Regions from separate parts of the Bacillus sp. NS1 genome, predicted to be linked through region 3. Evidence: riboswitches for the same ligand, from Rfam matches in the RefSeq annotation. Region 3 holds a riboswitch; each other region holds the start of a gene.
The links. Region 3 has a riboswitch for thiamine pyrophosphate ahead of tenA (thiaminase II). Riboswitches for the same ligand answer to the same signal wherever they lie in the genome.

Region 1: it holds a riboswitch for thiamine pyrophosphate, as region 3 does, so the genes downstream of both, AC4CV5_RS08835 (acetylornithine deacetylase) here and tenA (thiaminase II) in region 3, are expected to answer to the same signal.
Region 2: it holds a riboswitch for thiamine pyrophosphate, as region 3 does, so the genes downstream of both, thiU (HMP/thiamine ABC transporter substrate-binding protein ThiU) here and tenA (thiaminase II) in region 3, are expected to answer to the same signal.

Annotation. Positions count from the first base shown of each region.
Region 1 covers NZ_JBZAZF010000002.1:637,390-645,674, reverse strand. The annotation lists gene divIVA (septum site-determining protein DivIVA) at 1-57, opposite strand, end outside; gene AC4CV5_RS08865 (YlmH family RNA-binding protein) at 151-924, opposite strand; gene AC4CV5_RS08860 (YggT family protein) at 985-1,257, opposite strand; gene sepF (cell division protein SepF) at 1,264-1,719, opposite strand; gene AC4CV5_RS08850 (YggS family pyridoxal phosphate-dependent enzyme) at 1,716-2,408, opposite strand; gene pgeF (peptidoglycan editing factor PgeF) at 2,415-3,251, opposite strand; gene AC4CV5_RS08840 (YlmC/YmxH family sporulation protein) at 3,414-3,659, opposite strand; gene AC4CV5_RS08835 (acetylornithine deacetylase) at 3,742-5,022, opposite strand; TPP riboswitch at 5,109-5,211, opposite strand; gene AC4CV5_RS08830 (ABC transporter ATP-binding protein) at 5,224-6,018, opposite strand; gene sigG (RNA polymerase sporulation sigma factor SigG) at 6,172-6,954, opposite strand; gene sigE (RNA polymerase sporulation sigma factor SigE) at 7,094-7,813, opposite strand; gene spoIIGA (sigma-E processing peptidase SpoIIGA) at 7,876-8,285, opposite strand, start outside.
Region 2 covers NZ_JBZAZF010000002.1:419,957-428,241, reverse strand. The annotation lists gene AC4CV5_RS07735 (PepSY domain-containing protein) at 1-188, opposite strand, end outside; gene ykoH (two-component system sensor histidine kinase YkoH) at 185-1,549, opposite strand; gene ykoG (two-component system response regulator YkoG) at 1,553-2,239, opposite strand; TPP riboswitch at 2,341-2,453, shown strand; gene thiU (HMP/thiamine ABC transporter substrate-binding protein ThiU) at 2,549-3,151, shown strand; gene AC4CV5_RS07715 (ECF transporter S component) at 3,153-3,752, shown strand; gene AC4CV5_RS07710 (ABC transporter ATP-binding protein) at 3,739-5,382, shown strand; gene thiX (HMP/thiamine ABC transporter permease ThiX) at 5,357-6,121, shown strand; gene rsbRB (RsbT co-antagonist RsbRB) at 6,154-6,987, opposite strand; gene isp (serine protease Isp) at 7,210-8,169, shown strand.
Region 3 covers NZ_JBZAZF010000002.1:276,155-284,439, forward strand. The annotation lists gene AC4CV5_RS06865 (NAD kinase) at 1-721, shown strand, start outside; gene AC4CV5_RS06870 (RluA family pseudouridine synthase) at 736-1,635, shown strand; gene prpE (bis(5'-nucleosyl)-tetraphosphatase PrpE) at 1,648-2,382, opposite strand; gene AC4CV5_RS06880 (monovalent cation:proton antiporter family protein) at 2,614-4,458, shown strand; TPP riboswitch at 4,520-4,628, shown strand; gene tenA (thiaminase II) at 4,710-5,417, shown strand; gene tenI (thiazole tautomerase TenI) at 5,395-6,012, shown strand; gene thiO (glycine oxidase ThiO) at 5,996-7,105, shown strand; gene thiS (sulfur carrier protein ThiS) at 7,105-7,305, shown strand; gene thiG (thiazole synthase) at 7,302-8,072, shown strand; gene thiF (thiazole biosynthesis adenylyltransferase ThiF) at 8,069-8,285, shown strand, end outside.

The DNA.
Region 1 (8,285 bases), 360 kb from region 3:
TCCGCGAAAACTTTTTGTAAACGTCTTGTTGTGAATATCATTTGGCGTTAATGGCATGATGCCACCTCCATTTTTACATTTCAGTACGGTTATCTAGTTCACATTATAAAACAAATTTCGCACAGATGGAGAAAAAAACTGAAAAACCGACTATTTTTGTCGTTCAAACGTGACTCTCCATTTGTCTTTCTTGGTTTTTCCTTCGATTTTTGTTAAGCTGCATCGGCCAAAGCCTCTGATAGACAGCATGTCCCCTTCTGCCACCATGTATGAAGGATCTTCAACTACCTTCCAGTTCACTTTCACGAGTCCGTTTTTCACAAGCGTCTGTGATTTCTGGCGGGATTGTCTGCTCATAGAGGCACAGACGGCGTCAAGCCTTAAAGAAGAAACCGTGTCATCTCTTATTTCGACATCAACTGCTGGAATGTTAAGGTCTGACAAGTCAATTTTCTCTAGGCTGACCGCAGCTTTGCCTGCTTGGGTAAGCTGTGCAGCCACAAAATCAGCGGTATCGGCTGAGACAATCAATTGCACTGATGTCTCAGAAAACACGATGTCACCAAACTTTTGCCGCTTTAAGCCTATGCCCATTAATGCACCAAGCAGAGAACGGTGATCTACTGAGACAAACTTTTCAGCATAACGGACGTTAAACGCCTGCAGTTCAAAATCCGATTCTTCCGGAGTGATGTACTCTGGATACAGAATCGCCCGTTTTCGTTCCGCTCTGTCATAGCCGCCGGAAAAAGCAAGCCCGACGTCTGCCTGTCCGGTAACAGCTGAGAGAATAACCTGCTCTCTGGGATCTAAAAAGTCAGTCAGCTTCATCCGGTACTGCTCCTGGACAATACTTTTCCATTCGAGCGCCTGGTCAATAAAGGCCCGCTCGTCTTTTCTGAAGTGCTGATATATATCGCTCATCGTCTTTCCCTTCTATGTAAAGAGGCTTGGCTGCTGCCAAGCCCCTATCAAACTGTCACATTAAAACGCAATCATGCGATAAAGCCCCCACAAGCCGGTTGTCGCAAACCGAAGCACAAGAATGGCTACGATCGGTGAAATATCCAGCATTGCGATCGGAGGGATGATTTTTCTGAATGGTTCGAGATATGGTTCACAAATCGAAGCTAAAAAACGCCCGACTGCCGTTTCCCTTGTACTCGGCACCCATGACATAAAAATATATATGATCAGGGCAAATGAGTATATTGTGATTAATAAGCTTAAAACCGAAAAAACTTGATAAAGGATCATCTCGCTTTACCACCTCTGATGTTCGTCTTCAGATATGAGCTCAGAAATTGTGCCTGATACATCTACGTTGTCAGGCGTGCAGAGGAAAATATCCGAGCCGATTCTTTGAATATCGCCGCCGATGGCATAAACAGTTCCGCTTAAAAAGTCAACAATCCTCTTGGCCTGGTCATGCTGTATACGCTGAAGATTGACGACAACTGCCCGCCGGTTCTTCAAATGGTCGGCTATTTCCTGCGCCTCCGCATAAACGCGCGGCTCACTCAACACCACTTTAGAGGATTTCTGAACACTTTGCAAGCTCACTACATTCTGTTTGCCCGCCGGTTTGTTTGCGGCATAAGCAGGTTTTTCTTTTTGCTCATGCTCTTCATGAGATTCTTGCTCTGTCTCAATATATTCATATTCGTATTCTTCATCTTCCATTGAGAAAAAGTTTTTCAGTTTATTTTTCATACTCATTGCTGTACACCCCCTGTTTCATTTCCGACTAACGATGAGCCGATTCTAATATAAGTAGCCCCTTCTTCAATTGCAATTTCAAAATCATTTGACATGCCCATCGACAGTTCAGTACACGGAGCGTTCGGCTGTTTCAGCTCCTGAACCTGATCACGGAGTTCTCTCAGCGCCCTGAAACAGCCTCTGATCTGATCTTGATCATCAGTCAGCGGAGCCATTGTCATCAATCCGGCCACAACGATGTGTTCGAAACCGGAAAGCTCCTGTATGAATGGAATGACTTCTTCTTTTTTCATGCCGTGTTTAGAAGGCTCAAGAGAGGTATTGACCTGCACAAAGCATTGGACAGTACCTTCAGCCCGTTTTTCGATTTCTTTCGCTAATGAGAGCCGGTCTAAGGAATGGATATAGGAAACAGAATTGACGACAGTTTTTGCTTTTCTTGATTGCAGACTGCCGATAAAATGCCATTCCGGATTCCCTTTCATCACTTCCTGTTTGCGGAGCAGTTCCGCATCCCGATTCTCTCCGAGGCAGGTAATGCCCGCATCCACTGCCTCTTGTGCTCTTTCAGGCGATACATATTTTGTGACTGCAATAACCGTAACTTCATCGGAGCTTCGGCCCGATCTGTTACATGCTTCGTTTATTCGTTCGTTTATATGTCGTAAATTATCAACAACACGCAAGATCTTTTATGCCTCCTTCATTCCGATAAAGGACATCATCCGTCCAGTTTTCCCCTGATCGCGGCGGTGAGAATAGAAAAGAGACGGCTCACTTTCCGTGCATAAACCGCTGACAGAAATCTGTTCATTTGCCAAACCGCTGTCGATCAATATAAGGCGGTTCAGCTCTTTCAGGTCAAGCTGATATTGCGCCTGTGCCGTTTGATTTACGGCACGTTCTCCCGACACCGGCAATGCCCGGACAGCATCCATGACACGATCGTCTACCGTATAGCATGTTCCGCTGATAGATGGTCCAATAACAGCATAAATATCTGAGAGATTAGAACCTTCCTGCTCGGTCCATTGCTTCACCATTTCTCTGCCAATCTGTTTGACAGTGCCTTTCCACCCGGCATGGGCGACCCCGACAAGCGATTTAACCGGATCATAAAAGTAAAGAGGCACACAATCAGCAAAGCATAATGCCAAAAACACATTCTTTTCATTTGTATAGAGCCCGTCCGTTGCTTTTAAAGCCGTATGATACTCTCGGGCGCCTTTTCCCCTATCCCTCTGCGTCACTTTTTGAACGCGATTATCATGTGTCTGATCAGCAAATACCCAAGACTGCAAATCAATATTAAACATATCGGCAATATATTCACGATTTTTAACTACATCTGCATCTTTGTCATGAACGTGCAATCCTGTATTTAACGATTCAAAAGGCTTTTGGCTGACACCGCCGTTTTTCGTAGTAAATCCGGCAATGACTTCTCTGTTGTTTTGATTCGTTTGTGTCCAGTCTTGTATCATGAGTGTCGAGGGTGTGGTAAGACTGAATGGGTGATATGTATTCATGATGATCCAACCTTTCGACAAACATTTAAAAAAGCGGAATTTCCCACTTATTTTACCACATCTTTCTGCATTCGTTGAGCGCCGATTTGCATATTTCTAAATGAAATGTGCCGGAAGAATCGAGACTTCCGGCATTTGCCAATCCGCGGCAGACAAAGCAGGTTATGCATGCGGTTCACTTAATCGGACCAAGATTACATCTTCTCCGATTTTTACTATATTTCGCCATGGAATGACCAATTCCTCTTCTTTTCCAAAAAATCCGAGAACTTTCCCATTCCCCCCCAGTATGATCGCCTGAATTTTTCCAGTGGTCACATTGATATCTATATCACCAATGCTCCCCAGCTTTTTTCCATTTGAGACATTGACGACATCCTTCACCTGAAATTCTGAAATGCTGATCATTCCATCACGTCCTTTTTCCGTCCTTTTTTCAAGTATATGAACGGGCGGGCTGAACCTTGTCAGCAAGAAGAAATTTTCATGGTCACTGTTCTTTTTTACGGCTGCACCAGCCGATGATAAAATTGAGCATAATTTTCGTATAATCTACCAGTTGCTCAATCGATACCTCCTCGTTCACAGAGTGTGCATTATGCAGATCACCAGGACCGTAAATCACGCTTGGTATGCCGGCATTATACAGCCAGCCTCCGTCTGTAACGGATTGAGAAACGTCAACAACCGGACACTCCCGTTTCACTTTCTCGTGAGAAGCTGTAAGCACTGAGACGCCTGGGTGGCAAGGGTCAACTTCCAGAGCCGGAAAAATTTCTCCTCTGTCTTCAATCATAGATGAGCCTCCCCACTTGAAAACAGGGCGGTTTTCCCTAAGCCAAATATCACTGTCACTCAGCCGGTTAATGTAATCTTCTATTTCCGCTGCCACTTGTTCATGAGTTTCATTCGGGTAAAAATGGACTGTGATCCACAGCCGGCACTCGTCCGCTATAAAAGCCGCATGTCTGCCGCCTTCTATGACAGCCGGGTTAATCGTATTTGTGCCTGGTTTAAAACCGGGATAACTTTTCATAATGGACCAGTGGCGTTCAAGTTCACCGAGGCCTGCAATGATTTTTGCCATCTTTTCAATTGCGCTTGCTCCAAATGTTCCTCCGCCTGCGTGAATCATATTCCGCCTCGTCCCATCATGAAACGTTTGACTGCTTTTGATTTCGATCCAGCCTGTAATGACACCGCCTTGGCCTTGAATATGCATATCGCTCGTATCCGCAACAACTGCAAAATCAGCATGATAGCCCCTCTTGCAGCATTCAAGCGTACCGGCTTCTCCGACTTCCTCCCCGATAACCGATTGCAGAATCAAATCACCGGGAAGTTCAATGCCGGCTTCACGAATCAATTTGACAGCAAACAGCACACACGCCATTCCGCCTTTCATATCAGAAGCGCCTCGCCCGATTAAGAGACCGTTTTTTTCGATTGGATGAAACGGATCATGCTCCCAATCCTCATCCTCTTTTACCTCTGCCACATCTACATGACCATTGATGATCAAGCTATGATAATCTGCTGAATCTGTTCCCTTTAGCAGGCCTACAACATTGGGATCTCCCGGGTACACATTCCATTTGTCAATCGTGAATCCCATTTCATTTAAAAATCCGGCAATCCATGATTGAATGCCGTCTGTATTTCTTGCAGGCGGAGCAGGTGTTTGATAAGAAATCAGCGTTTTTGCAAGCTGAATAAGCTCCTCCTTTTGGTCTTCCACTTTTTTTATCAGAGAGTCTATTTGTTGATTCAATGTGATCCGCTCCTTTACTTAAAATCAAAAAGCCGTTTCATATGTTATGAAACGGCTCAATAAAAACAAACAGAGTCCTACGTACTCTGAATTTTTCACCGCTTCCCTCCGCTGGCATGATCCAGATCAGGTCAAAAGGGTTGAGACAAATATCTCTCTCAGCTTCGAAAAGCACCCCTAGGATGAATCGATATGTGTTTGTCAGGCATTCGTTATCGGCTCTGCTCTTGTTAAAAACGGCCGATCCTGATTCCATAATACATGGATTGGCGTATCAAAAAAAGCAGAAAGTATTTGATCAGTCAGCATTTCCTTTATTTCCCCCGATTTAAAGACCTCTCCCTTTTTTAACAAAAGGGCTTTGTCAAACACCGGCAAAATTTCTTCCGCATGATGCGTCACATAAAGGATCGATGGCGCGTTTTCTTTATTTGCAATGTATGTAATCGTATCTAACAGCTTTTCCCGGGCAATAAAATCCAGCCCTGTGACTGGTTCGTCCAATATCAGCAGCTCTGGATCGGCCATTAGCGCTCTTGCAATCAAAGCTCTTTGTTTTTCTCCTTGAGAAAGGGTTTCATAGCGACGGTCGGCATATTCAATTGCTCCCAAGTCCTCTAACAAGCCAATTGCTTTTTCCCTGATTTCTGCACTTGGTGTTTCATATAAGCCAATCGAAGCGTAAGCTCCGCTTAAAGCAATTTCAAATGCTGAATCTGCAGGATAAAACTTTTGCTGAAGAGCCGCTGAGACGAGGCCAATTTTCCTTCTGAGCTTCTCCCCAAGCTCCGTTTTACCAAATTCATGGCCAAGCACCTGCATCTCGCCCGATGTTGGAAAATAATATGAGCAAAGCATATTTAACAGCGCTGTCTTTCCGGCGCCATTCAGTCCGTAAAGCACCCAATTTTCCTTTTCTTCTACTTTCCAATGAATATCTCTCAGTATCCATTTTCCATTCCGTTTTAGTGAGACATTGTCAAGCTGCAAAATCATTGTGGTCCTCCTCTTTACTGCTCTTTATAATTATTTAAATTTTCATAAAACTTTGCACGGACTAGGATACCTTATTTTTTCCAAAACGTAAACCGCCCGCAATTAATAGAAAAGCCTTTAAAACAAAAATTGTTTTAAAGGCTTTCCATTTCATTATTGATGAATATTCTTATTCATTTGTTTGATAGCCGCTTTTTCAAGCCTGGACACCTGCGCTTGGGAAATCCCGATTTCTTCGGCTACTTCCATTTGTGTTTTTCCTTGGAAGAATCGCTTTCTTAAAATCATTTTTTCCCTATCATTCAGTCTTCTCATGCCCTCTTTTAAAGCCAGCTCTTCAATCCATTGTGAATCTTTATTGCGCTCATCACTGATTTGGTCCATCACATAAATCGGGTCTCCGCCGTCGTTATAGATCGGTTCAAATAGAGAAACCGGATCCTGGATGGCATCAAGCGCAAATACAATTTCCTCATGCGGTACTTCAAGAACTTTTGCGATGTCTTCTGCAGTCGGCTCCTTGCTTGTCTCACTGATTAACCGCTCTCTGACCTGAAGTGCCTTGTATGCGATATCCCGGAGTGATCTTGAGACACGGATCGGGTTATTATCGCGTAAGTACCTGCGGATCTCTCCGATAATCATAGGTACAGCGTATGTTGAAAACTTAACATTGTGGCTTAGGTCAAAATTATCAATGGATTTCATTAGTCCGATGCAGCCGACTTGAAATAAGTCATCAACATACTCTCCTCTGTTATTAAATCTTTGAATGACACTTAAGACAAGACGCAAGTTCCCGTTTACAAGCTTTTCTCTTGCTGAATCATCGCCTTCATCCTGCAGCTGTCTAAACAGCTTTCTCATCTCTTCATTCTTGAGTACTGGTAATTTGGAGGTATCCACCCCGCAGATTTCGACTTTATTTCTCGACACTTTTTTCCCTCCCTACAGGAGCTGCTGTACAACGTTAAGTATCTCCTTGGGTGGGAAAAATATGCACTGCACTCAGACCGAAAAATAGTCATAATTGGGAAATCCTTGTAGAATCAAGGGATTACCCGCAAAAAATTTTTTACACCATTTTGTTGAATTCCTTTCGCAATCTTTTAATGATTCGTTTCTCCAGACGAGAAATATAGGACTGGGAAATCCCCATCATATCCGCTACATCCTTTTGGGTCTTTTCTTCTTCGCCGACAAGACCAAAACGGAGTTCCATGATTTGTTTTTCTCTTTCATTGAGCTGTTCAAGGGCTTTTTTCAAAAGCTTTTTATCTACGTTAGCTTCTATGTCCTTTGTGATGATGTCATCGTCAGTGCCGAGCACATCAGAAAGCAAAAGCTCATTGCCGTCCCAATCAATATTAAGCGGCTCATCAAAGGAAACCTCTGAACGGATTTTGTTGTTTCTCCTTAAATACATCAGGATTTCGTTTTCTATACAGCGGGAGGCATAGGTCGCCAGCTTGATTTTCTTTTCTGGATTGAACGTATTCACAGCTTTGATTAATCCGATGGTGCCGATGCTGATTAAATCCTCTATATTAATTCCCGTATTTTCAAATTTACGGGCGATATAGACGACCAGTCGCAAATTTCGTTCGATCAAAATGGCGCGAGCCGCCTGATCGCCGTTTGGGAGCTTCATTAATAGAACCTGCTCCTCATCTTTAGATAATGGAGGCGGCAGGGCTTCACTCCCGCCTATGTAATAGACTTCATCACTTTTCAGCCCAAGTTTCATCAGCAGCTTATACCAGAGGTGCGTCAATCGCAATTTCAGTTTTTTCATCTTCCTCTCCCTTCTAAATGTCACGTCGTTTGAGTATGATAAGTAACGGACATTTGCGAACATTATGAAACGTGTTTGATGGCCTTGCCCGAAAGCATTTTCGGATGAATAATTGCGTCAAACTCTCCATCTGCCGATAGCTTTGTTGTGCTGATGCCGATGAAGCATTTATCCGCAGAAATCATTTCTTCTTTTGTTATAATCGTTACATGATCCGGTTTAACGCATAGTAAAAATTGATTTTGCTGACCTACTCCTCTGTATGGAATCAGCCTCATTTTATCCAAAAAGCGAAATGAATCATCGAGCCGCTGGGTGGCTTCCAATGGATCTGTGTTTCGAATGATCATCGTTTCGGCTGCTCCGAATATCGGTTCCAGTTTATCAATGTACATAATCATGACCGGCGTTTTAGTAAGCGGATCATACAGCTGATTACCGGAATCAACCAGCCCTCTGACATGAAGCGTTT
Region 2 (8,285 bases), 140 kb from region 3:
TATGTTTTTTTATCCTTTGATTGCGTTACTTTCGTGATCTCACCTTGATAAGAGGCTTCGACTTTTTTTACGACAGCCTCCTTTGACAGGACGTCATCATGGGTTTGCCGAATGATGAGAAACGTACAGATGATGACGGCCAAAACCGCTGCTGCCGCAGCAGATACTGCTTTTATTGTTTTGTTCATCGGCCTCCCCCATCCTGTTCTCTGAATTGCATGGTGACAGCTGTTCCTTGTCCCGGCTTGCTTTTTACAGACAGCTCAATGCCGTGCTCATCGGCGATTTGCTTTGCAATAGAAAGGCCTAAACCCGTTCCGCCTGTTTTTCTGTTTCGTGCCTCATCCGCCCGATAGAACCGTTCGAACAGGTGCGGGATATGCTCCTCAGGTATTCCGATGCCTTCATCTCTCACAGACAGAAACGGGCGTCCATTCCTCGTTCCGGCTGACATCACAATGGTTTTTTCACTATACTTTATTGCATTATCAAGCAAAATGGTCAGCAGCTGCTTGATGCGTTCTTCATCAGCTGTTACAAGCAGGCTCTCTTTATCTGTTTCAAGCAAAATGTCACGCTGATAGACGGGCTGGAGCATTTGCATGACGGCACGCGATACTTCAACAAGATCGATTGTTTTCAGATCAAGCTCAATTCCTTTATGGCTTTTTGCCAGCGCCAGAAGCTGATTGGTTAGTTTTTTCATATGCACCGCTTCTGAGTGAATGGCTTCTATCGATTCCTCAAGCACTTCCGGCTTTTTTGCCCCCCACCGCTTCATTAGGCTGCTGTAGCTTTCTATAATCGTGAGCGGGGTTTTCAATTCGTGTGAAGCATCTTGAATGAACTGCTGCTGTTTATCGTAATGCTCTTTCAGCATCATCGCCATCTCATTAAATGTCAGCCCCATTTCATATAACTCGTCGTGCGACTGTCCTTCCAAGGAAATCGTTTTGAATGCTTTCTCCCGCTGTATGTCTTTCATCGTCATCATTAATCGTCTGATCGGATTGATGATACGGCGGGCGAGCAAGCTTCCCGCAAAAAAAGAAGCGATACAGACAGCAGCGCTTGCAGCGATTAAGATGATTTTCAGCAGAAACAGACTCTCTTCTGTGTTCTCCAGCCTTTCAACCAGCTGAAGAGATACCACTTGCCCATCGGTCCAAATAACCGGAACAGCAGCTTCAGCAAACAGTTTGCCGTCATGTTTCCTTACATCTGCCGTTTCACCGCTATGAAAAGCGAGAGGAACATCTTTATATGCTTTTTCTTTTGTCATGGTCATGACGGCTTTTTGATCACCATTCACTACACGGACCATGCCGTTTGCCGGAAGATAGGCCTGTAGCATGTCCTGCAAAGCGACTCCTTCTGTTTCAGCAGCATGCAGCGCTTCTGCAATGTTATCCGTCTCATCTGCAAGCCGGGACGCATCCTTTGATGTCAGCGCGGACGAAAAAATGAGATAGACTGCGGTATGAACCAAAATTAATAAAATCAATAGCGATATTGTTGTATACAGATGAATCTTGGTCTTCAGCTTCATCGTTTACCCCTTAATGGCATAGCCGACCCCGCGAACAGTATGGATCAGCTGTTTTTCGTAAGGGTAGTCCAGTTTTTTTCTGATGTATCTAATGTAGACGTCCACCACATTTGTATCACCGATATAATCAAATCCCCATACTGTGTTTAAAATCTGCTCCCGTGTCAGCACTTGCTGCGGATGCTTCAGCATATAGACGAGCAAATCAAATTCACGCGGCGTTAATTCTACCTCTTTGTCTCCGCGTCTCACTTCACGTGTTTTTTCGTTCACCCGCAAGTCATCATATGTAAGAAAAGTGCCAACATCTTCTGTTTTTGTGCCATTTTGGCGCAACGCCGCCCTGATTCTCGCAAGTAATTCCTCAATTTCAAATGGTTTGGTGACATAGTCATTCGCTCCGATGTCCAGCCCTGTTACCTTATCAGGTATACTGTCGCGCGCCGTTAATAAAATGACCGGTGTCTGCTGATCCGTTTTTCTCAAGCGGCGCAGTACTTCCAGGCCGCTAAGCCCCGGAAGCATGACATCAAGAAGCACTAAGGAATACCCGCCATCCGCGGCCGCATTCAGTCCTTCTGTGCCATTGTGTTTGATGGTGACGCTATATCCTTCATATTCCAGTTCAAGCTGGATTACCCTGGCGATTTTTTCTTCATCTTCCACAATTAATATGTGCCCTTTATCCAAAATTGATCATCCTCCCCTGTCCCTATATGAAAAAAATGATTTCATTGTTTACAAAATGATTCTTATCATCTATTATGATGTCAAAATAAAAAATTGTATACGGAAAGCACTAGGGGTGCTGTTTTGGCTGAGATAAAGCGCGGGAGAAACGCGCTTTGATCCCTTATGACCCGATCTGGATAATACCAGCGTGGGGAAGTGCAGGTTGACCGAATGGTGTATTTTTTGTGCGCTTAATCGATCTATGACTGCATATTCCCTTAGGATATGCAGTTTTTTATTTTACCAAAAAAACAGGAGGTCGGAGAAATGGAACATATTTGCGGTACAAGCAGAATCGCCGGTTTTCGCTTCTCTTTATATCCGATGACGGATGATTTTATCAGTGTGATCAAATCTGCGCTGAAAAAAACAGACACATCTAAGGTATGGACGAAAACCGACCATATCAGCACAGTTCTGCGCGGTTCAATTGATCATGTATTCGACGCTGCCAAAGCCATTTACCTTTATGCGGCGAATAGCGAAAAACACATCGTCGTGAACGGCACGTTTTCCATCGGATGCCCGGGCGATACTCAGGGAGATACATATCTTTCCGCAGACGATAAGCGTGCCAATGAAGATGCTGTCCGAAACCTGAACGCGGAAGCACCATGCCAATTTGCGCTTTATCCGCTGAATGAGCCGGATTATATGAGTTTGATCATGGATGCTGTCGACATTGCGAAAGCAGAAGGCACTTTCGTACAGGGTGTTCATTACGCGAGCGAGCTTGACGGGGATGCGCATGACGTATTCAGGACACTGGAGGCCGTTTTCCGCATGGCTGAACAGCAAACAAACCACGTAACCATGACTGTGAATCTCTCGGCTAACAGTCCATCAAGAAAAAACAGAAAGCAGGGATAAAATGAAAAGCTGGAAAGTAAAAGAAATTGTCATCATGTCCGTTATCAGTATCGTATTTGCCGTTGTTTATTTATTATTTACGCATTTTGGAAACGTACTTGCAGGTATGTTCGGGCCAATCGCCTATGAACCGATTTACGGCATTTGGTTTATCGTTTCTGTCATCGCCGCGTACATTATTCGAAAACCGGGTGCAGCACTAGTTTCTGAAATCATTGCCGCTCTCGTTGAGTGCCTGCTGGGAAACCCGTCCGGCCCAATGGTCATCGTCATCGGCATTGTTCAAGGTCTCGGAGCTGAGGCTGTATTTCTCGCGACACGCTGGAAAGCATACTCTCTTCCTGTACTTCTGCTGGCAGGAATGGGATCTTCAGTAGCCAGTTTTATCTATGATCTCTTTGTTTCTGGCTATGCAGCCTATTCACCAGGCTATCTTCTCATTATGCTTGTGATCCGCCTGATTTCCGGCGCGTTGCTTGCGGGGCTGCTCGGAAAAGCTGTCAGTGACTCTCTCGCTTATACGGGTGTGTTAAACGGAATGGCACTCGGAAAGGAACTGAAAAAGAAACGGAAGCGGGCATCAGAACATGCAAGCCTTTGATGAGTTCCTGACGGTTGACCAGCTCAGCTTCTCTTATGAAGAAGACGAGAAACCGGTATTTCAAAACATTTCGTTTGAGCTTCAAAAAGGGGAATGCGCTTTATTGCTAGGGCCGAGCGGGTGCGGAAAAAGCTCGCTCGCCCTTTGTTTAAACGGTCTTTACCCGGAGGCTTGCGATGGCATCCAGTCCGGACATGTATTTTTATTTCAAAAGCCGGTCACAGGCGCTGAAACCTCCGAAACGATTGCTCAGCATGCCGGGGTCGTCTTTCAGGACCCTGATCAGCAGTTTTGCATGCTGACAGTGGAAGACGAAATCGCTTTCGGGCTGGAAAATCTGCAGATTCCGAAAGAAGAGATGACAGACAAGATCGATGCCGTTTTAGAAAAATTACACATTACCCATTTAAAAGAAAAAACGATATCCACTCTGTCAGGAGGACAAAAGCAGAAAGTTGCTCTCGCCTGCATTTTGGCGATGGAGCCTGAGCTCATTATGCTGGATGAGCCGACTTCTCTTTTAGATCCTTATTCAGCGCGGGAGTTCGTTCATTTGATGAAAGATCTTCAGCGGGAAAAAGGCTTCAGCCTCCTCGTCATTGAGCACCAGCTTGATGAATGGACACCTTGGATTGAGAGAACAATCGTGCTGGACAAATCAGGAAAAAAAGCGCTGGATGGCCGGGCGAAAGATCTATTTCAGCACGAAGCTGAGACCCTAAAGGAACTAGGCATCGCGATTCCAAAAATATGTGGCCTGCAGGAACAACTCAGTATGCCGTTTACTTTATCAAAAGAAACGCTGTTCAAAGAGCCTTTTCCTGCCGGGCATACCGAAAAGAAGGAAGCTCCTTCTGGGGGGAGTGTGCTGGAAGTCAACAGCCTTTCGTTCGCAAGAGGACAGCAGACGATTTTCAAAGACATCAGCTTCTCATTGCGCGAAGGCTCTTTGACGGCGCTTGTCGGACCGAACGGCACCGGAAAATCGACGCTCTTATCTGTCCTCGCCCGTCTCATGAAGCCGAAAAGCGGCAAGATTCTTCTATATGATAAGCCGCTGCAATCGTATAAAGAAAATGAATTGAGAAAACGAATGGGATTTGTTTTTCAAAATCCGGAGCATCAGTTCGTCACAGATACGGTGTATGACGAGCTGATGTTCGGCCAGAAAGTAAATGCTGAAACTGAGAAAAAAGCACAGCACCTGCTGCATCGTTTCGGTCTTGCACATTTGGCTGATCATCATCCGTTTGCGATCAGCCAGGGACAAAAACGGCGCCTGAGCGTCGCTACCATGCTCATGCATGACGTAAAGGTTTTATTATTAGACGAACCAACCTTTGGCCAGGACGCCCGAACGGCGGCTGAATGCATGGACATGATACAGCGTATCAAGGCAGAAGGAACCGCTGTCCTCATGATTACACACGACATGGAGCTAGTGTCTTCGTATGCCGACAGCGTGCTAGTGCTTCACGATACGGGCCTGGCCTTTGACGGATCTCCAGCGCAGTTATTTTCTCAGGAGACAGGGCTTGTGCAAAAAGCGAAGCTCACTCTTCCCCTTCTGTATGAATGGATGGCATATCAAGAGGAGGTGCGTGATGAAGCAGCCGTTACATCTCATTAATCCGACAGTGAAAGCGGCCGCCGTTTTTTGCTGTGTTGTCATGCTGTCGTTTATTTACAATCCTTATACTCCTGCGTGTTTTTATATCATCATCGTTGCGGGTGTCCTATTGGCAGCAAGAATCCCATTGAAAAAATGGTTTTTGTTTACGATTCCGTTTTTGATTTTGGCTTTCGGATGCGTATGGACAGCCGCAGTATTTGGAAAGGTTCCGACAACTCCGGATAATTTCTTGTTTCAAGCCGGCCCTATCTTGATCAATAGTGATAATGTATCTGTCGGCATCTCTCTTGGGTTTCGTATTTTGTGCTTTTCCGCCTTATCGATGATGTTTGTTTTTACGACCGATCCGATTTTATTTATGCTGAGCCTTGTCCAACAGTGCAAGCTCTCACCAAAGCTCGCGTATGGCGTCATTGCAGGCTTTCGTTTTCTTCCGCTGTTAAAGGATGAGATCCAGCTGATCCAGCAGGCCCATAAGATCAGAGGAGGAGCGGCGGAGAGCGGCTTCATTGAGAAAATCAGCGCGTTAAAGCGGTATACCATCCCGCTATTAGCCAGTGCCATCAGAAAAGCGGAGCGAACAGCGCTTGCGATGGAATCGAAAGGATTTACAGGAAGCAGCAATCGGACATATTATCGGACGCTGACCGTCAACCGCCGCGACTGGCTGTTCTTTTGCCTCGTTCTCTTGTTATTCGCAGGATCTTTTCTCGTATCTTTATCTTTTGACTCATAAAAAGCCGCTATCAGTCGATAGCGGCTTTTTTCTTATTGATGATAATTTAATGCCTGGGCAAGATTGGTTTTAATTGTAATATTCGAAAAATCAATCCCTAGCTGTACAGCGGTTTGCGCAATTTCAGGCCTGATTCCTGACAGGGTTGACCGAACACCGATCAAATTGAGCGCCTCAATCAATTTAAAGATTTGGTGCGCCACCATCGTATCAACCACCACAACACCTGACAGATCGATTAACAGATGCTCCACGCGTCTTTTTGCACAAGCCTGAAGCGTGTTTTCCAGAATAAACTTTGCGCGTTCTGTATCAATGTCACCGACAAGCGGAAGCAGAGCTGTTGATTTGCTCAAGGTAATGATAGGCGAGCTTAATTCCAATATCATTTCTCTTTGGGCGTTTAATTGCTGTTTGGCATTCATTTCAGCGTGATCGACGAATGTATAAATGGTAAAATCAAATACTTTTACAATCAAATCTGCCCATTTTTGTTTCTCTCCCGATTCAAACGCCGACTCGTTTTCATCTGCGAACTTCTCAAAATACTTCGTATATAATCTCCGGTTTCTCATAAACTCCCGAATGACATACTGAACCGGAGTGTCGAGATGCTTTTGATCGTTCGTCAGCTCAATGACCCACTCTTGAAATTCTTCGAGAAATTGTTTTTCCGGTAAAACATACATGTAATTCAGATGCCGGTAAAACTCTCTGTCCTGCTCTTTCAATTCTTCCGTTACAGATGCATTATGTAAGGCGTAAAGCGAATTCGGATCACTTTCCTCCATTGTTTCAATCCATTCCTCGGCCATTTGTTCCACATGCTCTGAAAAAAATGCATATAATTTTTCATTCAGTTTCATCACACTGCTCCTTTCCCCAACACTATTATAACTTGACTGACAGCTGAATCCCAGTCATACACGTTACACCCATCCAATATTTTGCAAATTACTAATTCTTTGGGTTGTATCCTATTTTTTCAAAATGCTTCAAATGGCTCTGTCCGAACGGTTGTTTTTTTCATATAATATGAGGCAACACCCTTGAATCCACTTGTAAGCATAAAAAAGGAGGGCTTTTTTATGAATGGTGAAATCCGCTTGATCCCGTATGTGACGAATGAGCAGTTTATGGATGTAAACGAGCTTCCTGAGGGTATTAAAGTGATTAAGGCGCCAGAAATGTGGGCAAAAGGGGTAAAAGGCAAAAATGTAAAAATTGCTGTATTGGACACAGGCTGCGATACAAGCCATCCTGATTTAAAAAACCAAATCATCGGCGGAAAGAACTTCACAGATGATGACGGCGGCAAGGAAGATGCGATTTCCGACTACAACGGACACGGCACACACGTCGCCGGAACGATTGCAGCTAATGATTCAAACGGCGGCATTGCCGGAGTTGCGCCTGAGGCAAGCCTATTGATTGTGAAGGTTCTTGGCGGTGAAAACGGCAGCGGACAATACGAATGGATTATTAACGGCATTAACTACGCTGTGGAACAGAAAGTCGATATCATCTCAATGTCCCTTGGCGGTCCTAGCGATGTGCCAGAGCTGGCGGAAGCAGTGAAAAACGCCGTCAAAAATGGAGTGCTTGTCGTTTGCGCAGCGGGAAATGAAGGTGACGGCGACGAACGCACAGAAGAGCTTTCCTACCCTGCGGCATATAATGAAGTCATCGCTGTTGGATCTGTTTCCGTAGCGCGCGAATTATCAGAATTTTCTAACGCAAATAAAGAGATTGATCTTGTGGCACCGGGAGAAAATATATTATCAACCCTTCCTAACAAGAAGTACGGTAAGCTTACCGGCACTTCAATGGCTGCCCCTCATGTCAGCGGAGCGCTTGCTTTAATCAAAAGCTATGAAGAAGAATCATTTCAAAGAAAGCTTTCTGAACCTGAGGTTTATGCACAGCTGATCCGCAGGACACTTCCGCTTGATATTGCAAAAACGCTGGCAGGTAATGGATTCCTGTATTTAACCGCTCCTGATGAACTGGCAGAAAGAGCAGAGCAATCACATTTGATGACCCTATAAAATTATTTTTCTTATATAATATAAACTGAATATTAAAAATAAAGTTTCAAATTCTATGTTGACAACGAATTTGAAATACTGTTAAGATTACCAACAAATGATTCAACTTTTCAAAA
Region 3 (8,285 bases):
TGATATGGAACTGGATGAAAATGAACCGGAAATCGTCATTTCAGTCGGAGGCGACGGAACGCTTTTGTACGCTTTTCACAGATACAGCGACCGCTTAGACAAAACAGCTTTTGTCGGCGTTCACACGGGTCATCTGGGGTTTTATGCCGACTGGGTTCCTCATGAAATTGAAAAACTTGTTCTCGCGATTGCGAAAACGCCGTATCATACAGTCGAATATCCGCTTCTCGAAGTGATTGTGACCTATCACGAAAACGAGCGTGAAGAAAGATATTTAGCATTGAATGAATGCACGATTAAAAGCATAGAAGGAAGCCTTGTAGCTGATGTGGAAATCAAGGGACAGCTCTTTGAAACCTTCCGGGGTGACGGCCTCTGCCTGTCAACGCCATCTGGCAGCACAGCCTACAATAAGGCGCTGGGCGGAGCGATTATCCATCCGTCTATCAGAGCGATCCAGCTTGCGGAAATGGCTTCTATTAATAACCGCGTATTTCGGACGGTTGGATCGCCGCTGCTTCTCCCTTCCCATCATGATTGCATGATTAAGCCGAGAAACGAAGTTGACTTTCAAGTGACAATTGACCATTTAACCCTTCTTCATAAGGATGTAAAGTCGATCCGCTGCCAAGTTGCATCCGAAAATGTGAGGTTTGCGAGATTCCGTCCGTTTCCATTTTGGAAAAGAGTCCAAGATTCGTTTATCGGCAAAGGTGAATAGAAAGAGGACGTATCGTGGAGCATTTTTTTATCAGAAAGAACATTACTTCCGCTGAAGACGGGATGACACTAAAAGAATATGCCGGTGAACTGGGAATTTCAAAACGTCTGCTGACCGATATCAAGTTTGGCGGTGGAGACCTGCTTATCAACGGTGAGCATGTGACGGTCAAATACGTTTTGAGAGAGGGAGATCTTCTTGTCGTCAAGTTTCCTGAGGAACAGGTGAGCGAGACGTTATTGGCAGAGCCTGTTCCTCTCGATATCCTGTATGAGGATGAACATGTGCTTGTAATAAACAAGCAGCCGTATGTGTCATCTATCCCTTCGAGAGAACACCCATCCGGCAGCATTGCCAATGGAATTATCCATCACTATCAAAAAAACGGAGTGCGGGCGACAGTTCATCTTGTCACCCGACTTGACCGGGATACATCAGGTGTCATGCTTGTTGCCAAGCATCGCTTTGCCCACTCCATTTTATCGTCAGCGCAAAAAAACGGGCTTGTGAAACGCCGGTATGCGGCAGTGGTCCACGGGCGGATGACACGGGAGAAGGGAACAGTCGATGCCCCGATTGGCAGACATCCTGACAGTATTATTGAACGGACGGTAACATCGGACGGCCAGAAGGCGGTTACTCATTTTTATGTCACATGCGCAAATGACGACAAGACCTCGGTGACATTGCATCTTGAGACTGGACGGACCCACCAAATTCGTGTTCATATGAGCTATCTCGGGCATCCGCTGTGCGGCGATACACTGTACGGCGGAACGAGACGGGAAATTGGCCGCCAGGCCCTGCACAGCGAGCAGCTTTCATTTATCCATCCGCTAACACAGGAGAACATGACGTTTCACGCTTCAATTCCTCAAGATATGAAAGAACTGATAAAAGGAGAGAATCATTGATTCTCTCCTTTTTTATATGGGACGAAATCTTGATTCGTCATAAGGCAGAGAGCTTGGGACGGAGACGGTTTCTATTTCTGGAAAGCGAAAGCCTGTCAATTTATTTCCGAACACGCAGCCTGTATCAATGTTGATGGTGCGGTTGACCTTCCGTGGCTCTTTCACAGGTGTGTGGCCGTATACCACCCAAGCCTTGCCGTTATAGGCTGCCGCCCAATCACGTCTGACGGGTCTGCCGTCCGGATACGTTTCACCCGTCACATCACCGTAAAGCACAAAGTCTTTCACCCTGCGGGTATGTTTGCCGATATCGTCAGCCTTTATGCCAGCATGGGCGACAACTAATTCCCCGTTATGTAAGATGTCGTAAAGCGGTGCCGTTTCGTACAGCTTCATAAACTGTTCGCTAACTGCTTTTCTTTCTTCTTTAGAAAGTTCGTCAAGCTCTGCCGCTGTTGTTTCGAGACCATGCATCACTTTTACCGGATTTCCTTTTAAGTAGCGGTACAGCTTATTGCAATGATTTCCCGGAACATATCGTACAGCGCCTTTTTCGTAAGCGCCCGCTACAAAGCGGATGACCTCTATCGATTTGGGTCCTCTGTCAGTTAAATCTCCGGCAAAAACAAGCACCCTGCCTTCCTCGTGGACAGGTACTCCATTTTTGATCGTATAGCCAAGCTTTTGGATTAATGCAGTCATTTCGTCATAGCAGCCATGAATATCGCTGATTATGTCGTAAGCCATGCGGAATCCTCCTTACCAATGATTTTATTTATTATGATGCAAAGTGCTGTGAGTCATCACAAGCTTTTATGTGCAAATTATAGAAGAATCATTTTCTAAACAGGATTAAGACCTTATTACTTTATTTTTCATCATCACCCTTGTTAAAATCGCGTTATGTTTTTTAAAAATGAGGTTTTGTTCTTTGATTAAGAACTTTCATAACCCTGATCTAAAAAGGAGGTTTTGATTATGGCGCATACATCTGTCGCATCTTTAGTTGTAGTACTTATCGTTGCATTTTTGACACCCATCCTTTTGCATCGGTTTAAACTCAGCATCCCGGTTGTCGTTGCTGAAATCATTATGGGATTGATTATAGGAAAAAGCGGTCTTAATTTAGTTGTGGAGGGTGACACATGGCTTCAGACGCTTTCTATGCTCGGATTTATCTTTTTAATGTTTTTAAGCGGGCTTGAAATTGATTTTTCATCGTTTGAGAAAGGAAAGAAAAAGCTGCTTATGCCGAACGGCAAAGAAGCGCCTAATACGTTTGCTGCAGCATCTATTATCTTTGGCGGTATTTTTATTTTATCATTGCTGCTGTCTTATGGGTTCGTCTTGGCAGGATTTATCACAAATGCATTTTTAATGACGCTTATTATCTCAACAATTTCATTAGGCGTTGTCGTTCCAACGTTAAAAGAGGAACGGATCATGAATTCAAATATCGGGCAGATTATTTTGCTCATAGCTGTTATTGCCGATTTGGCTACGATGATTCTTCTTGCTGTTTTTTCTTCTTTATACGGAGAGGACAGCGGAAACATGTGGCTCCTTATGATCCTGTTTGCAGCCGGAGTGGTGCTTTACTTTTTCGGCAGGGTCTTCAAACACCGTTCTTTTGTTCAATCCATGTCAAAAGGGACGATCCAGATCGGAACACGTGCGATTTTTACGTTAATTATTGTACTCGTTGCCCTGTCTGAATCACTTGGGGCAGAAAATATTCTCGGCGCTTTCTTAGCGGGGGTTCTCGTTTCCCTTCTTTCGCCAAACAAAGAACTTGTTCAACAGCTGGATTCATTTGGCTACGGCTTCTTAATTCCAATTTTCTTTGTAATGGTCGGTGTGAAGCTGGATATTTGGACCCTTTTCCAAGATCCGAAAATTTTGATCATGATTCCGCTCCTGCTTCTGGCGCTGTTAGTGAGCAAAATCATTCCTGTCCTGTACTTGAAGAAGTGGTATGATAACCGAACCGTTTTGGCGTCTGGTTTCCTGCTGACATCAACGCTTTCGCTTGTGATTGCCGCTGCGACAATCGGCCAGCAGCTTCACGTGATCAGCGCAAATATGTCAGGAGCGCTGACGTTAGTAGCCGTCATTGCAAGTATTTTTTCGCCGGTCTTCTTTAAAAAATTGTATAAACGGGAGGAGCAGCCGGAGGAGAAAAAGACGATTACGTTTATCGGTGCAAACCAAATGACATTGCCTGTTACTCTTGAACTGCCGGAGGAAGAGTATGATGTGCGTGTTGTACACGTCTATCAAGAGAATGCAGAGGAAAAACTGTCAGAATCAGTATTTACCGTCGAAACGATCTCTGACTATGAACACGAGACGCTTGAATCACTCGGCATTTTTGATACGGATATTCTCGTTGTTGCAACTGGGAATGAAGACATGAATGCGGACATTGCGTTACTTGCAAAGGAAAAAGGCACAGAAAGAGTCATTGCCAGCGTCGGATCACCGGAGAATGAAGCAGCTCTGAAGGAGCAGGGAATCAGCATCTTTTCTATTCTGCTGTCAACAAAAACACTGCTTCGCGCACTAATAGAAGCGCCTGGAGTCATGAGGCTGCTCACGAACCAGGAGTCTTCGCTGTATCAAATTAATATGGAAAACAGCATATACGACGGTGTGATTTTACGGGAATTCCCTATAACAGGGGACGTCATCTTTGTCAGGATTTTCAGAGGTGTGGACAGCATCGTTCCTCATGGGGATACAAGGATGAAACTGGGAGACCGCCTAATTGTTACCGGATCTCGGGGGTACGTAACGGAACTTAAGAAAACATTGGAAGGATAAATCTTGACCAAATAGGGATTCGTGTTAATATAGAGGTGCAGAACAATTCAATATGTATTCGTATAACCACTAGGGGTGTCCTTTAAAAGGGCTGAGATAAAAGTGTGACTTTTAGACCCTCATAACTTGAACAGGTTCAGACCTGCGTAGGGAAGTGGAGCGGTATTTGTGTTATTTTACTATGCCAATTCCAAACCACTTTTCCTTGCGGGAAAGTGGTTTTTTTATTTATCAGACAGGGGGAATGACGTGTGAAGTTTTCAGAAGAATGTCGCAGTGCAGCAGCAGAATGGTGGGAGGGGAGCTTTGTCCATCCATTCGTTCAGGGAATCGGTGACGGAACGCTTCCGATTGACCGTTTTAAATACTACGTGCTTCAGGATTCTTATTATTTAACGCATTTTGCGAAGGTGCAATCGTTTGGCGCCGCTTATGCGAAGGACCTTTATACAACGGGACGGATGGCAAGCCACGCCCAAGGTACATATGAGGCGGAAATGGCGCTTCATCGCGAATTTACGGAGCTGTTGGAAATCAGTGAGGAAGAACGTAAGGCGTTTAAGCCGTCTCCTACGGCGTATTCTTATACATCCCATATGTATCGTTCAGTTTTGAGCGGAAATTTTGCTGAGATTTTAGCGGCTCTGCTTCCATGCTACTGGCTTTATTACGAGGTTGGTGAGAAATTGCTGCATTGTGACCCGGGACATCCGATTTATCAAAAGTGGATTGGCACATACGGCGGTGACTGGTTCAGACAGCAGGTCGAAGAGCAAATCAACCGGTTTGATGAGCTGGCGGAAAACAGCACGGAGGAAGTGCGCGCCAAGATGAAAGAGAATTTTGTCATCTCCAGCTTCTATGAGTATCAATTTTGGGGAATGGCCTATCGAAAAGAAGGCTGGTCTGACAGCGGCATAAAAGAGGTGGAGGAATGTGGAGCTTCACGCCATAACTGATGACTGCAAGCCGCTTGAAGAGTTAGCGAGAGCAATTATAGCTATTCAGAATGAAGTTGATTTTATTCACATTCGGGAACGCTCAAAATCGGCGGCAGATATTTTGAAACTGCTTGAGCTTATTTCTGAAGGCGGTGTTGATAAACGAAAACTGGTCATGAACGGACGGGTGGATATTGCGCTTTTTTCTACAATTCATCGCGTGCAGCTGCCAAGCAGCAGCTTTTCGCCGAAGCAGGTCAGAGCCAGATTTCCTCACCTGCATATCGGGCGGTCGGTGCACTCACTGGAGGAAGCGGTTCAAGCAGAAAAGGAAGACGCAGACTACGTGCTGTTCGGCCATGTGTTTGAAACGGATTGTAAAAAGGGTCTTGAAGGCAGAGGTGTGTCATTGCTGTCAGATATCGCACAGCGGATTTCTGTCCCGGTTATTGCAATCGGAGGAATGACGCCGGACAGATTAAGAGCCGTAAAACAAGCAGGAGCAGATGGCATTGCAGTCATGTCGGGGATTTTTTCTTCCGCTGACCCTTTGGAAGCTGCCAGACGATATTCCCGTAAGCTAAAGGAGATGCGCTATGAAAAGGCATTATGATGCAGTTGTCATTGGAGGCGGAATTATCGGTTCCGCGATTGCTTATCATTTAGCAAAGGAAAACAAAAACGTCGCATTGTTTGAAAGTGGAACAATGGGTGGCAGAACAACAAATGCCGCTGCCGGAATGCTGGGCGCCCATGCCGAGTGCGAGGAACGTGACGCGTTTTTTGACTTTGCCATGCACAGCCAGCGTCTGTACAAAGGTCTTCGGGAAGAGCTTTACACATTATCCGGTATCGATATCAGGCAGCATAACGGCGGTATGTTTAAGCTTGCGTTTTCTGAAGAAGATGTGCTGCGGCTGAGGAAGATGGATGACTTGGATTCTGTCAGCTGGCATACAAAAGAAGAAGTTTTAGATACAGAGCCATATACGTCTGGTGACATTTTCGGGGCAGCCTTTATCCAGGATGATGTGCATGTTGAGCCTTATTTCGTTTGCAAGGCATATGCGAAAGCAGCGAAAGCGCTTGGGGCGGAGATTTTTGAGCATACTCCTGTCCTGCATGTCGAACGTGACGGGGAAGCGCTGTCCATCGAGACGCCGAATGGTAATGTGTGGGCGGATCATGTCGCGGTTGCCAGCGGAGTGTGGAGCGGAATGTTTTTTAAACAGCTCGGGCTGAACAATTCATTTTTCCCTGTAAAAGGGGAGTGCCTTTCTGTTTGGAATGATGATATACCGCTGACAAAAACACTTTACCATGACCATTGCTATATCGTCCCGAGAAAAAGCGGCAGACTGGTTGTCGGCGCGACAATGAAGCCGGGTGACTGGAGTGAAACACCGGATCTTGGCGGATTGGAATCTGTTATGAGAAAAGCAAAAACGATGCTGCCGGCCATTCAGAATATGAAGGTGGATCGTTTTTGGGCAGGACTGCGGCCGGGAACAAAGGATGGGAAGCCGTACATCGGCAGACACCCTGAGGACAGCCGTATTTTATTTGCGGCGGGCCATTTCAGAAATGGGATTCTGCTTGCTCCGGCAACGGGCGCTTTGATCAGTGATATCATGATGAATAAAGAGGTCAATCAAGACTGGCTGCACGCATTCCGAATTGATCGCAAGGAGGCGGTTCAGATATGATGCTACAGCTGAACGGTAAAGACGTGAAGTGGGAAAAAGATACAGGTACAATTCAAGACCTGCTGGCGTCTTATCAGCTTGAAAATAAAATCGTTATCGTTGAAAGAAATAAAGAAATTATCGGCAAAGAACATTATCACGAGGTTGAGCTTTGTGATCGCGATATCATTGAAATTGTCCATTTTGTAGGAGGCGGATGAGCATGTTAACAATTGGCGGGAAATCATTTCAATCAAGATTGCTGCTGGGTACGGGGAAATACCCATCGTTTGACATCCAAAAGGAAGCGGTGGCCGTTTCCGAGTCTGATATTTTAACATTTGCTGTGCGGAGAATGAACATCTTTGAAGCGTCTCAGCCGAATTTTCTGGAACAGCTTGATTTATCCAAATATACGCTTTTGCCGAATACAGCGGGCGCCAGCACCGCTGAAGAAGCGGTCCGGATTGCAAAGCTGGCGAAAGCGTCAGGACTTTGTGACATGATTAAAGTCGAAGTCATCGGATGCAGCCGTTCCTTGCTGCCTGATCCCGTTGAGACATTAAAAGCGTCTGAACAGCTTCTTGAAGAAGGATTTATTGTGCTCCCGTACACGTCGGATGATGTTGTGCTTGCGAGAAAACTGGAGGAGCTTGGCGTTCATGCCATCATGCCGGGTGCCTCCCCGATTGGATCGGGACAAGGAATCTTAAACCCGTTGAATCTGTCATTTATTATTGAACAGGCGAAGGTGCCTGTCATCGTGGACGCCGGAATCGGATCGCCTAAAGATGCAGCATACGCAATGGAGCTTGGAGCGGATGGCGTACTCCTCAATACAGCTGTATCAGGCGCGAATGATCCTGTGAAAATGGCGCATGCCATGAAGCTCGCGGTGGAAGCAGGGCGCCTCTCTTTTGAGGCGGGCCGCATTCCGCTTAAGCAATACGGAACGGCAAGCAGTCCGGGAGAAGGTCTTCCGGTATGACGGACAGGTACTCCAGACAGGAGCTGTTTGCTCCGATCGGCCCAGCCGGCCAGAAGAAATTGAAAGAAGCGCGCGCCGTGATCATCGGCGCCGGCGCGCTTGGAACAGCGAGTGCTGAAATGCTGGTCAGGGCGGGAGTCGGCTCTGTGAAAATTGCCGACAGAGATTACGTTGAATGGAGCAACCTGCAGCGCCAGCAGCTGTATACAGAAG